DNA from 3 places in the Shinella sp. WSC3-e genome. Region 3 is predicted to be linked to each of the others. Evidence: riboswitches for the same ligand, from Rfam matches in the RefSeq annotation. Region 3 holds a riboswitch; each other region holds the start of a gene.
What was found. Region 3 has a riboswitch for cobalamin ahead of AABF56_RS01860 (DUF1636 domain-containing protein). Riboswitches for the same ligand answer to the same signal wherever they lie in the genome.

Region 1: it holds a riboswitch for cobalamin, as region 3 does, so the genes downstream of both, bluB (5,6-dimethylbenzimidazole synthase) here and AABF56_RS01860 (DUF1636 domain-containing protein) in region 3, are expected to answer to the same signal.
Region 2: it holds a riboswitch for cobalamin, as region 3 does, so the genes downstream of both, AABF56_RS18505 (hypothetical protein) here and AABF56_RS01860 (DUF1636 domain-containing protein) in region 3, are expected to answer to the same signal.

The regions. Positions count from the first base shown of each region.
Region 1 covers NZ_OZ000530.1:1,733,613-1,737,622, forward strand. Annotated here, with positions in the region: gene AABF56_RS08765 (DUF2865 domain-containing protein) at 1-769, shown strand, start outside; gene bluB (5,6-dimethylbenzimidazole synthase) at 762-1,454, opposite strand; cobalamin riboswitch at 1,501-1,721, opposite strand; gene AABF56_RS08775 (SDR family oxidoreductase) at 1,778-2,596, opposite strand; gene AABF56_RS08780 (sensor domain-containing diguanylate cyclase) at 2,829-4,010, opposite strand, start outside.
Region 2 covers NZ_OZ000530.1:3,766,194-3,770,203, forward strand. Annotated here, with positions in the region: gene AABF56_RS18495 (GH36-type glycosyl hydrolase domain-containing protein) at 1-1,003, opposite strand, end outside; gene AABF56_RS18500 (hypothetical protein) at 1,002-1,208, shown strand; cobalamin riboswitch at 1,422-1,639, shown strand; gene AABF56_RS18505 (hypothetical protein) at 1,741-1,956, shown strand; gene metH (methionine synthase) at 2,040-4,010, shown strand, end outside.
Region 3 covers NZ_OZ000530.1:369,217-373,226, reverse strand. Annotated here, with positions in the region: gene AABF56_RS01875 (amino acid ABC transporter ATP-binding protein) at 1-253, opposite strand, end outside; gene AABF56_RS01870 (amino acid ABC transporter permease) at 258-1,169, opposite strand; gene AABF56_RS01865 (ABC transporter substrate-binding protein) at 1,174-2,070, opposite strand; cobalamin riboswitch at 2,255-2,476, shown strand; gene AABF56_RS01860 (DUF1636 domain-containing protein) at 2,507-2,944, shown strand; gene AABF56_RS01855 (class I SAM-dependent methyltransferase) at 2,985-3,662, shown strand; gene AABF56_RS01850 (ABC transporter substrate-binding protein) at 3,668-4,010, shown strand, end outside.

The DNA of each region.
Region 1 (4,010 bases), 1.4 Mb from region 3:
CGAATTTGCCGGCGGCACGTCCTCGCAGGGCAAGCGCAACCGCCTCACCGCCCTCCTGGAAAGCAATGGCTGCGGCGACGAGGCAAGGGTCATGCCGGTCGCGGCGACGGAAACGCTGCGCACGCTCGACGACAGGCGCACCCTGCCGCTCGGCACCGCACCGGAAGGCAGCGAGCGCCTGCAACTGCGCACGCAAGGCGGCAGCAACGGCCATGGCAACCTGCGCACCGTCTGCGTGCGCACCTGCGACGGCGGTTTCTTCCCGATCTCCTCCGGCGCGACGCCGCTCGACTTCCGGCGTGACCAGAAGGTCTGCGCGATGATGTGCCCGCAGACCGAGACGGAATTGTTCTACCAGTCGATGACCAGCGGCCAGGAAACCGAGCAGATGACCTCCACCGTCACCGGCCGGCCCTATTACGAGATGCCGAACGCCTTCTCCTACCGCACGCGCGACCTCTCCAAGCCCGGCACCTGCGGCTGCAATCTTTCTGCCTATTACCAGGAGATGATCAAGCGCGAGAAAGCGCTGAAGGGCGAGGGCGAGACGGCCCGCGCCGGCGCGGGAGACGAGGCGGAGACCGGCTCGATCACCACCATCCGCACCCTGCCCAAGAAGGTGGAAACCCCGGTCAAGGTGCCGGCGAAGGTCGAGGAACGCGACTACGACCCGGCGAACAGCAAGGTGCGCACGGTCGGCCCGGTCTTCCTGCCGGCCAACGAATCCGCCATCGACCTCGGCCGCCCGGTGGATGCCGGCGTCAACTGACGCCCTCCCCCGGCCAGCGCTCCTCGAATACCAGCTCTTCCAGCGGCAGGCGCTGCCGCCATCCCTTCACCGCCAGTTCCGGCTCGCCATAGAGCCGGTCGACGAAGCCGACGCAGAGCCAGGCAACGATCTCCACATGCTCGGGGATGCCGAGGATCGAACGGATGTCGCTGTCGTGGAAGATGCTGACCCAGCCGACGCCCACGCCTTCCGCCCGCGCCGCCAGCCACAGGTTCTGCACGGCGCAGACCGTGGAATAAACATCCATGCGCGGATTGTGCGTGCGGCCGAGCACCACCGCGCCGCCGCGAGTCGGATCGCAGGTGACGCAGATCGACAGCGGCGCCTTCAGGATGCCCTCGAGCTTCAGCGCGCGATACTGCGCCTGCCGCTCCCTTTCGAACATCGCCGCCGCCTCGCCATTGGCCTTCAGGAAGGCCGCATGCACCGCCAGCCGTGTCTCAGCGCCACGCACCAGCAGGAAGTTCCACGGCTGCATGAAGCCGACGGACGGGGCGTTGTGGGCGGCCTGCAGCAGGCGGCCGACGAGATCGTCCGGCAGCGGATCGGGCAGGAACTGGTCGCGCACGTCGCGGCGCGTTTCGATGGCACGGTAGACGGCCTGCCTTTCCTCGCGGGAAAAGGCGCCCGCCCGGACCAGAGGGTCCAAGGGTTCGCTTCGCATCGTCATCTCCCCAACAATGCGTCACGACCTGCCGCCGTCCGCGCGGTTCGGTCTATCGTGCCAGGCCGGTCTTCTGACTTCGGGTCACGCGGCCGACGCCTGCCTTCCCGGTTGAACAACCAGTGGCAAAAGCTTGAATCGATTCAAGCTTTCATGGCGCAGACCATCCCCGTCACAGCGTTGGGCACGTTCCGGACCTAGGCTTTCCGCCCGCACCGGATTCCCGATTCTCCCGCCGGAGCGGGCACCTGACGCGAAGGATATGCGCACGACGCGCGGGCGCGATCAAGCCCGTCCGCGCCACATGTCGCCGCGTCTGCGCCTCAGAGCGGTGCCTCCGGATGGGGCGAGCCGTCATAGGCGCCCCAGACCGACTGGTCGAAGCAGATCACCGAGCCGGTCATCAGGCCGGATTCCGGCGAGGAGAGATAGGCGCAGGCCCGCGCCACCTCGGCCGGATCGACGAGCCGCCCGAAGGGCTGGCTTGCCTCGGCCTTGGCCAGCCAGTCGTCGGCCGCGCCGTGGAATTCGCGCTGGATGCGGTCCTCGCCCTCCGAGGCCATCCAGCCGATATTGAGGCCGTTGACACGGATGCGGTTGCGCAGCACGGCATAGGCCGTGTTCTTGGTCAGCGTCTCCAGCGCGCCCTTGGAGGCGCAATAGGCGGAAATGAAGGGCTGGCCGGCCTTGGCCGACATCGAGCCGATATTGACGATGGTGCCCTCGGTCTTCTCGCGCCGCATCACCTTGATTGCCTCCTGCATCAGGAAGAACGGCGCACGCACATTGACCGCGAACATGCGGTCGAAGAGCTCGGGGCTCGTATCGAGGATCGTGCCGCGGTCGGTGATGGCCGCGGCATTGACCAGCGCATCCACGCGGCCGAAAGCCTCGTCGCAGGCGGCAATGACCGCGCGCGCATCCTCGACCGCGCCGAGATCGGCCTTCACATAGAGCGTCGCCACGCCCGTCGCGCCGGAGATCTCCTTCGCCTTCGCCTCGCCCTTGGCGGCATTGCGTCCGCAGATGACGAGGCCCGCCGCGCCCCGCTCGGCAAAGAGCCGGGCGATCGTCGCGCCCAGTCCCTGCGTTCCTCCCGTGACGACGGCGATCTTGCCGTCCAGCCGCGCACCCTCGCTCATGCCATGCCTCCCTCGCAAACCGGCCGACGCTTCCCGGCGAACCGCAAGAAGCCGACAGGCACCTGACTCACTTCAGCAAGCAAAGCCTCTATCCAACTGTTTCTCAACTCATTTCTGGAGGCCGAAGCGAGCTGGCCCGATTGCCTTTGCCGAAGGTCAGCCGCGATGTGAGAGACCCCTGACCAGAAAACCTGTGGAAACAAGGCGCTAGGGAGCTTCAGCACAAGCGGCCTCAAGCCGCGCGCGCCGTGCCGGCCTCGGCAACCGCGTCGCGGCCCATATCGCCCGCATGGACGGCGCGGTTGCGCCCGCCATTCTTGGCCGCATAGAGCGCGGCATCCGCCATCACCATCACGTCATGCAGGCTGCCGCCATGGTCGGGGAACTGGGCGATGCCGGCGCTGCCGCCGATTGCCAGAAGCTGCCCGTCATGCGCGATCGGCGTCTGCGCATCCCGCACGAGGCTCTCGGCGAGATCGAGGAGCGCCTCCCGGCTGAAGGCGCCGGTGAGCAGCACGGAAAACTCGTCGCCACCGAGGCGCGCCACCGAGCCGAGCGTGCCGATACGCTCGGAAAAGCGCCGGGCGACGGTCTGCAGCACCGCATCGCCCGCCGCATGGCCGTACCGGTCGTTGACGGCCTTGAACCGGTCGAGGTCGAGCGCGAGGATCGAGAAGGGCCTAGCCTCGCCCTTGCGGATCGCGCGGCGCACCTCCTCGTCGAAGCCGCTGCGGTTCTTCAGTCCCGTCAGCGGATCGTGCCGCGCGAGGAAGGCGTTCTGCGCCTCGCTGCGCTGCAGCGCCTTGACGAGCGCGGAAAAGCGCAGCGTGACGAAGAGCATGACGCCGGCAAAGACCAGCACGAACATCGCGATCTGCGGCAGCGCCGATTTCCACACGAAGGTGCCCGGCATGTTCGGCCGCCAGGAGGCGACCATCGGATTGTAGGTGTCGGCGCCGACCGGCGTCATCACCAGCCCCGGCTCCTGCGTCACGATGGGCGTGAAGCCGAGATCGTGCACGCCGAGCCGCCGCTCGGTGTTCAGAAGCATCTTCTGCGAGACGGGCTTGACCGTGATCAGCAGCGTCGGCTGCATCCGGCTTGCGGGAATGTAGAGCGACTTCGGAATGACCGCCTGCACGACGACGATACTCATGACCCGGTCGATGAGGCGCATGCCGGAGACGTGGATTTGCGGCAGCGCCGGCGTCAGGAGGTCGGGATCTTCCTTGGCGCCCTCGACCTGCCAGCCGCCGCGGTCGGGCGACAGCGCCTCCCGGTAGGCCCGCTCCGCCTTCAGCGTGAGGTCGCTCACCCAGTGCAGCTTCTCGCGTGCCTTGCGTTCGGAGACCTTGTCGCCGCGATGGACGCCGAGCACCTTCTCGCCGCCCGGCGTGGTGAAGATCATCCAGGA
Region 2 (4,010 bases), 1.3 Mb from region 3:
TCGTGTTGCGGTACTTGTTGCGCGAGCCGAAATCGAGGTCGCTGTAGTCGGACCCCTGGCGGAGCGCCTCGTCGAGGCGGCTGACGCTCTCGAACCAGACGGGCCATTCCGTGTCGTCCACCGCGCGAAGGCTCTTGATGAGCGAACTCATCGTGACATTGCCGGAGGAAAGCCGGTTGTTCTCCGCGACGATCAGCTCCTCGAGGTCGCTGCCGCGGCTCTCGATCTTGCGCTCCAGCCACTGGATCACCGCGCCGGAGGCCTGCAGGCCGTCACGCAGGCGATAGAGCAGTTGGATGACGAAGGTGTTGTCCTCGATGAAGCTTTCCAGCGTCTGGAGATGCGCGATGGACTTTTCCGGATCGTTGAGGCGGATCAGCTCGTCGGCCACCTCATTGGCCTTGAAGCGCATCTTGCGCGAGCGCTCGACGCGGCTGGAAATGCGGCGCAGGTTCTCCAGCAGCACGAAGCGGATGAAGGAGGGCAGCGCCCAGAGTTCCCCGATCTTCAGCGCGTCGATCTTCTGGAAGCCCTGCACGAAGGCGGTGAGGCCCTCATGCGAGACGCCGCTATGGGTATGCGCGACATAGAGCCAGGCGAGCGCCAGCGTGCGCGGCATCACCTGCCCTTCGATCTCGATGGTCGGAAGCTGGCGATAGAAGCGGCGCGGGAAGTCGCGGCGGACCTCCTGGATCGCCTCTTCGACGACATAGTAGTTGTCGAGCAGCCATTCGGCCGCCGGGGTGATCTGGGCACCCGCCTCGACATCCTTGGCCGTGGCGCGATAGACGCGGAAGATTTCCTTCTCGTTTTCCTTGTGCCGGGCGCGGAATTCGAAGGGCTGGAAGCCGGGAAGCGGCGCGCTCTTGTCGCGCGCCAGGGCCTCGCCGCAATCGGCCAGCTCCTCCAGCGTCAGATAGGTGGCGCGGATCGAATCGTTATAGTCGATCTGCTTGGCGTCAGCGTCGCGCGAGGAGGCTTGCGGCGTATTGTGAAGGGGCATGTTTCTGATTCTGGATCCGGCCATGTTGAACCATCCGGCAACGGCCTTTGTGCCGAACGGTTTTTTGCGGGCAGGCTTCATCTCGGTGCCGCGATCAGCCATGGGACCAAACGGCGCCCGGACGACGCGGCTGGGGTGGACATGGCTCAAGCGACACGCTGGTTGGCATCCTGGCCGCGTGGTGCATGAAAACGGCATTTTTTAGCCGTAAGGACAGAGACTTGCAACATGTCAACAGGACCGGATGGCGCAGCATTGACCCTCATCTGCGGTTTTGGTGAATCGCGCGCTCCGCGTATCGGGCGAAGGGGCGCATAGGACGGGCTGATGCCAAATGCGCGAGACCGACAAAAGTTCCGGGTGCCCGTGCCGGGCTGTGCATGAGCGATCCCGCCATTGACTTGCAGCCCCGCCCAAGCCAGTCTGCCGGCGTCAGGGTCTTCCGAGTCGATTGGGCTCGGAGGCTAAGAGGGAAGCCGGTGCGATGCTCCGAAAGGAGCGCCAAGACCGGCGCTGCCCCCGCAACTGTGAACGGCGAGCTGCTGTCGCTCCAGGCCACTGGTGGATGTCACCGGGAAGGCGAGACAGACGCGATGACCCGCAAGCCAGGAGACCTGCCCTGACAGTCGTAACGTCCATGGGCGGGGTGTCCCAGTGGTGCGCTTGCTTGTCGCCCCGCGGCGACGTTCCAGCAGCGTGCGTCCGGTCATCCCCCAATTTTCCGATTGGGGAAGAAAATGCTTGCCATCACCAATGACGGTCCTGCCGGCACCGGAAAGCCGGAATCCATCTTCATCTCCTGGCTGCTCTGGCAGCCGCGCGGCGCCGACCTCGCCGTCGAGGCGCTGAAGGAGGTGCAGAAACTTTCGCGCTACGAAAACGTCGATCCGGATATCGCCCGCCTGAAGGCGCTTTTCGCCTCGCTGGCCGGGTCGGATCGGCTGATGCACTGATCACGGCCGCATAAAGACATATTGACATAAAGATATCTTTATGTGATCTCCGATGCAGGATTATTGCACCGGAGGGCTTTGCCATGGCCAAATCGCACCTGGACACCCTGTTCGGCCCCGAACTGCCGCCGCGCGACGGACGCGAGATCCTCGCCGCCCTCAAGGCCGCCGCGCGCGAGCGCATCCTCGTGCTCGACGGCGCCATGGGCACGGAAATCCAGACGCTCAAGCTGGTGGAGGAGGATTTCCGCGGCGACCGCTTCGGCGACTGCGCGTGCCACCAGCAGGGCAACAACGATCTCCTGACGCTGACCCAGCCGGCGGCGATCGAGGACATCCACTACCGCTATGCGCTCGCCGGCGCGGATATCCTCGAGACCAACACCTTCTCCTCCACGACCATCGCCCAGGCCGACTACGGCATGGAGGACATGGTCTACGAGCTCAACCGCGACGGCGCGCGTCTTGCCCGCCGCGCCGGCCTCAGGGCCGCCGAGAAGGACGGCCGCCGCCGGTTCGTCGCCGGCGCGCTCGGCCCGACGAACCGTACCGCCTCCATCTCGCCGGACGTCAACAATCCCGGCTACCGCGCCGTCACCTTCGACGATCTGCGCATCGCCTATGCCGACCAGGTGCGCGGCCTCATCGACGGCGGCGCCGACATCATCCTCATCGAGACGATCTTCGACACACTGAACGCCAAGGCGGCGATCTTCGCCACCCGCGCGGTCTTCGAGGAAAGGGGCATCGAACTGCCCGTCATGATCTCGGGCACGATCACCGACCTTTCCGGCCGCACACTCTCCGGCCAGACGCCCGAGGCCTTCTGGAACTCGGTGCGCCACGCCGAGCCCTTCTCCATCGGCCTCAACTGCGCGCTCGGCGCCAATGCCATGCGCGCCCATCTCGCGGAGATCTCGTCCGTCGCCCAGACCTTCGTCTGCGCCTATCCCAATGCCGGCCTGCCGAACGCCTTCGGCAAATATGACGAGACGCCGGAGGAAATGGCCGCGCAGATCGAGGGCTTCATGCGCGATGGCCTCGTCAACATCGTCGGCGGCTGCTGCGGCTCGACGCCGGACCATATCCGTGCCATCGCCGCGGCCGCCGCGCGCCACGCGCCACGCGAAATCCCCGACATCCCGCGCCACATGCGCCTCTCGGGCCTCGAACCCTTCACGCTGACCGAGGCCATCCCCTTCGTGAATGTCGGCGAGCGCACCAACGTCACCGGCTCGGCGAAGTTCCGCAAGCTGATCACGGCGGGCGACTATGCCGCGGCGCTCGATGTCGCCCGCGACCAGGTGGCGAACGGCGCGCAGGTCATCGACATCAACATGGACGAGGGCCTGATCGATTCCACGAGGGCGATGGTGGAATATCTCAACCTCATCGCCGCCGAGCCCGACATCGCGCGCGTTCCGGTGATGATCGATTCGTCGAAATGGGAGGTGATCGAGGCGGGCCTGAAATGCGTGCAGGGCAAGCCGCTGGTCAATTCCATCTCGCTGAAGGAGGGCGAAGAGGCCTTCCTGCACCATGCGAAACTCGTGCGCGCCTATGGCGCCGCCGTCGTCGTCATGGCCTTCGACGAGAAGGGCCAGGCCGACACGAAGGCACGCAAGGTGGAGATCTGCACCCGGGCCTACAGGCTGCTCACCGAGGTCGCCGGCCTTGCGCCGGAGGACATCGTCTTCGACCCCAACATCTTCGCCATCGCGACGGGCATCGAGGAGCACGACAATTACGGCGTCGACTTCATCGAGGCGACGGCCGAGATCACCGCGACGCTTCCGCATGTCCATGTGTCCGGCGGCGTCTCCAACCTTTCCTTCTCCTTCCGCGGCAACGAGCCGGTGCGCGAGGCGATGCACGCCGTCTTCCTCTACCACGCCATCCAGGCGGGCATGGACATGGGCATCGTCAATGCCGGCCAGCTCGCCGTCTACGACACGATCGAGCCTGAGCTGCGCGAAGCCTGCGAGGACGTGGTGCTGAACCGCGTGCCGAAGGCCGGCGGCACCGCCACCGAGCGCATGCTCGACATCGCCGAG
Region 3 (4,010 bases):
GAGGATGAAACCGTCCGTCCCTCTCGACGTAACCCTGCAACTCCCCCTTCAGGAGGACACGACCGGCCGAGATGCTTTCAAGCTGGTTGATGCACCGGAGCAGCGTCGACTTGCCAGAGCCCGAAGGGCCGATCGCAACGCAGACCTCGCCCCGGCGCACGCGAAGATCGACGCCTTTGAGCGCATGGACAGGGCCGTAGAACTTATGGATGTTCTGCATTTCGACGCAGAATTCGGAAATATTTGCGTTCATGGCTCTACTCCGCCCGTGTCGGATGAACGGAAACGCCCTTGCCAAAGTGACGCTCGAGAAAATGCTGGCCGACCATCAGCAGGCTGGTGATCGCGAGATACCAGGTACCCGCGACCAGCAGGAGCGGGATCGGCAGGTACAGCCTGTTGGAAATCGCGTTGGTCGCGAAGGTCAGGTCCAGCGTGAACGGTACCGCGAGCACGAGCGACGTCATCTTCAGCATGCCGATCGTTTCATTGCCTGTCGGCGGGATGATCACGCGCATCGCCTGCGGCATCAGGATCCGCATCCAGATTTTTCCGGGTTTCATCCCGAGTGCCTGGGCGGCCTCGGCCTGCCCTCTGTCGAGGGAGTTGAAGCCTGCGCGGAAGATTTCCGTGAGATAGGCGGACTCGTTGAAACCAAGGCCGAGGATCGCGGCCATGGCAGGCGTGAGGATGTACTTCGTCTCGACACTGACGATCTCTGGCCCGAACGGAATTGCAAGGCTGAGATTGGGGAAGAGAACGGCAAAGAGGCCCCAGAATAGCAGCTGGGTGTAGATCGGTGTGCCCCGGAAGAACCACACCCAACCATAGGCGATGCCGCGAAGAACAGGGTTCTCGCTGTCTCGCATGACAACGAGCAGGCCAGCGACAACGATCGCTACGGTCATGGCAACAACCGTCAGCAGAAGTGTCCATCCCACGCCCCGAATGACCTGCGGCGAAAAAAGGTACGTCAGGTACACATCCCAATGGAAGTTGGGATTGACCGAAACCGCCTGGCCGATCTGCAGGGCGAGAATGGCAAGGACCGCGACCGCGAGCCAGCGGCCGGGATGACGGCGCGGAACCACGATGTTTCGCGTGATCGCTGGCTTCTCTACGGCGACCGGCTTGAAGCCGGTCGCAATGTTTTCAACATCGGAAGCCATGAGCTCAGATCTTGACTTCAGGGTTCACGAGCGCCTTGTCGACGATAACGGAGCCGACGCCCCAGGTGTCGAGCAGGGCCTTGTAGGTGCCGTCTGCAATCAGGGAATTGATGGTGTCTGCGATGAGTTGCGTCAGTTCCATGTCTGCCTTTGCAACGGCGATCCCGTTCGGACCGTGCTTGCTCAGCGCGCCGCCGGCCGGCTTGAGAGTTTCAAAGGCTCCGCTCGACTGTTTGGCAGCATAACCGATGCCGGCCTCACCAGAGACCGTGGCGTCCGCGCCGCCCGCAGCGACGCGGGTCAGCGCTTCAGGCTGCTTGGAGAATGGCAAAATCTCGATTTCGGCTTTGCCAGCCTGCTTGCAAAGATCATTTTCGGCGATGACTGCCTTTTCGTGGTAGCTGCCGGACTGGATGGCAATCTTGCGGCCGCAAATATCGGCTGGGTCGAACTTAGTCGGGTTGCCGGCCTTGACGGCCCACATGCTGCCCGTGTCGGCATAACTGACGAAATTGACCGCTTTCATACGCTCGTTCGTGATCGAAAAGGCAGAAACGCCGATGTCGAACTTGGTTCCGAGAGCGGGCAGAATGGCCTCGAAGGCCGAGGTCTGAAAGTCGATCTTGACGCCGAGCTTCTTGCCGATCGCGTTGGCAATGTCGACGTCGATGCCTTCCGGCGTCTGTCCATCCTTCTCGCTCAGGAATTCCCAGGGTGCATAGGCGGTGTCCGACCCTATGGTCAGGACGCCGGCCGCCTTGATTTTTTCGGGCAAACGGGAGGCCAAGACCTCCTCGACCTTGATCGCCGAGGCGTCGAAACTCTGAGCAAAGCTTTGACCGCTCAAGGCAGTCAAAGCGAAGGCGGTGACAATTGAAACATGAGTCAGGATCTTGATCATTTTTGTTCCCCATCTTGTTTGCGGCGGACCGGGTGACGCTTGGGAGGACCGACGTCTCCCTCGTCCGACACGCGCACTATGGGATGAGCGCAGTCGGCCGTCCAATAATAAGATCGGCCCACTCTATTCCAACAGGTTATTGGGTGACGCGCCGAAATCAGGCCGTTGACTTGCGCTGACTGTTGGCTACGGTGTCGTCGATGGTTCCTGACATGCCAAGCGACGTCAGGTGAAAAGGGAACACGGTGAGGACTACCCATCAGGGGCCGAGACCGTGACTGCCCCCGCAACTGTGAGCGGCGAGCAACCTCCAAAGACCACTGGTGAACCTCGTTCGGAGGCGCTGGGAAGGTGGAGGACGCGACGACCCGCAAGTCAGGAGACCTGCCATCACGAATGAAACCGAACCGGGCGGGGAGTCCGGTCAGGAGCAGTGATGGCGAAAGCATCTTCCCGGCCGGTGGCGACACCTGCCTATTCCGTGGTTCAATCCGCGCCGCATCAGATCCTTGTTTGCAAAGGCTGCAAACGGACGGAGCGTTACCGCCGGCCCGGCGGAACCATGATCGCGAACCTGCGCGCGTCCATTGCCGAAACGAGCCTCTCCGACCAGTTCGAGGTTACGGGAACCGCCTGCATGGGCGGCTGTGACCAGCCGTGCTCGGTCGCCGTTCGTGCTCCCGAAAAGGCGAGTTGGCTCTTCTTCAACCTCGATCCAATCGAGGACGTGGCCGACATCGTGCGCTTTGCGCAGCTCTATGCTCAGCTTGACGACGGCTGGTGCCGCTCCGTCGATCGACCCGGCAAGCTCGCAAGCAACATCCTGGCGCGCCTGCCGGCGATGATCTATCGCCCGGTGCGTTCCACGTCATGACCCACGCAGCAACCAGCACCTGCTATCGAAGGACCCCACGATGGAACGTGTTGCCCCGACGACTGCCACCGCTATGTCAGAGCATTGGAATGCTCGGGCATGGAAGTTTGACGCCGCGGCGTCCCATCGGCGCGACGCCTCGTCATGGCGGGCAGTGTTCGAAGCCGCACTCGGCAGCAGGCCTCAGGACGTCGTCGATCTAGGGTGCGGGACCGGAGCGTGCGCGCTCCTCGCGGCGAGCCTTGGCCATCGTGTCACGGCCGTCGATGGCTCTCTCGAAATGCTTTCTCATGGAAGAACCGCTGCTGCCGAGGCCGGCCTTGAGATCGACTTCATCCACTCGACCATGGACGAAGCGAAGCTTCCGGCGTCAAGTGCCGATGCCGTCGCGATACGCAATGTCCTGTGGACGCTCGAAAACCCGCCGGCCGCACTGACCCTGGCGCGCGAAATCCTCCGGCCAGGCGGCAAACTTCTGCTGTCGGATGGGCTTTGGTATCGCCAACGCGTCAACAACAGTCGCGAAATCTTCGGGACAAACCTGCCCTTCTATAACGGTCTGACCGAGACCGATGCGCGTGCGCTGATCGCTGGCGCCGGCTTCCGCTCCGTTGAAAGCTGGCGCCACCTGATGCCCGGCGACCCTTACGGCTCCGTTTATGACGATCCGGATACCCCGATCACCTTCTTCGTTCTCACCGCAATCGCTCCGGAGTGATTTTCATGTCTCGCAATCTTTGGTTTTCCGCTTTCGTAACGGCGATGCTCGTCTCCCCCTTTTCCGTCTTTGCGCAGGAGGAGCTTCGCGTCGTGGAGCCGTTCCAGCTGCAACGGCTCGATACCCAGACCGGGGGGTTCCAGCTTCGCGCCAACAGCGTCACGGAGACGCTGGTACAGACGAATCCGGAGGCGGCGGTGCTGCCGGCGCTGGCCGAGCGCTGGGAGACATCGGCCGATGGCCTGAAATGGACTTTCTTCCTGCGCCCCAACGTCACCTTCCACGACGGAACCGCGATGACGCCGGAGGCCGTCGCGGCATCCTTCAAGGCGCTCCTTCCGACCGGCA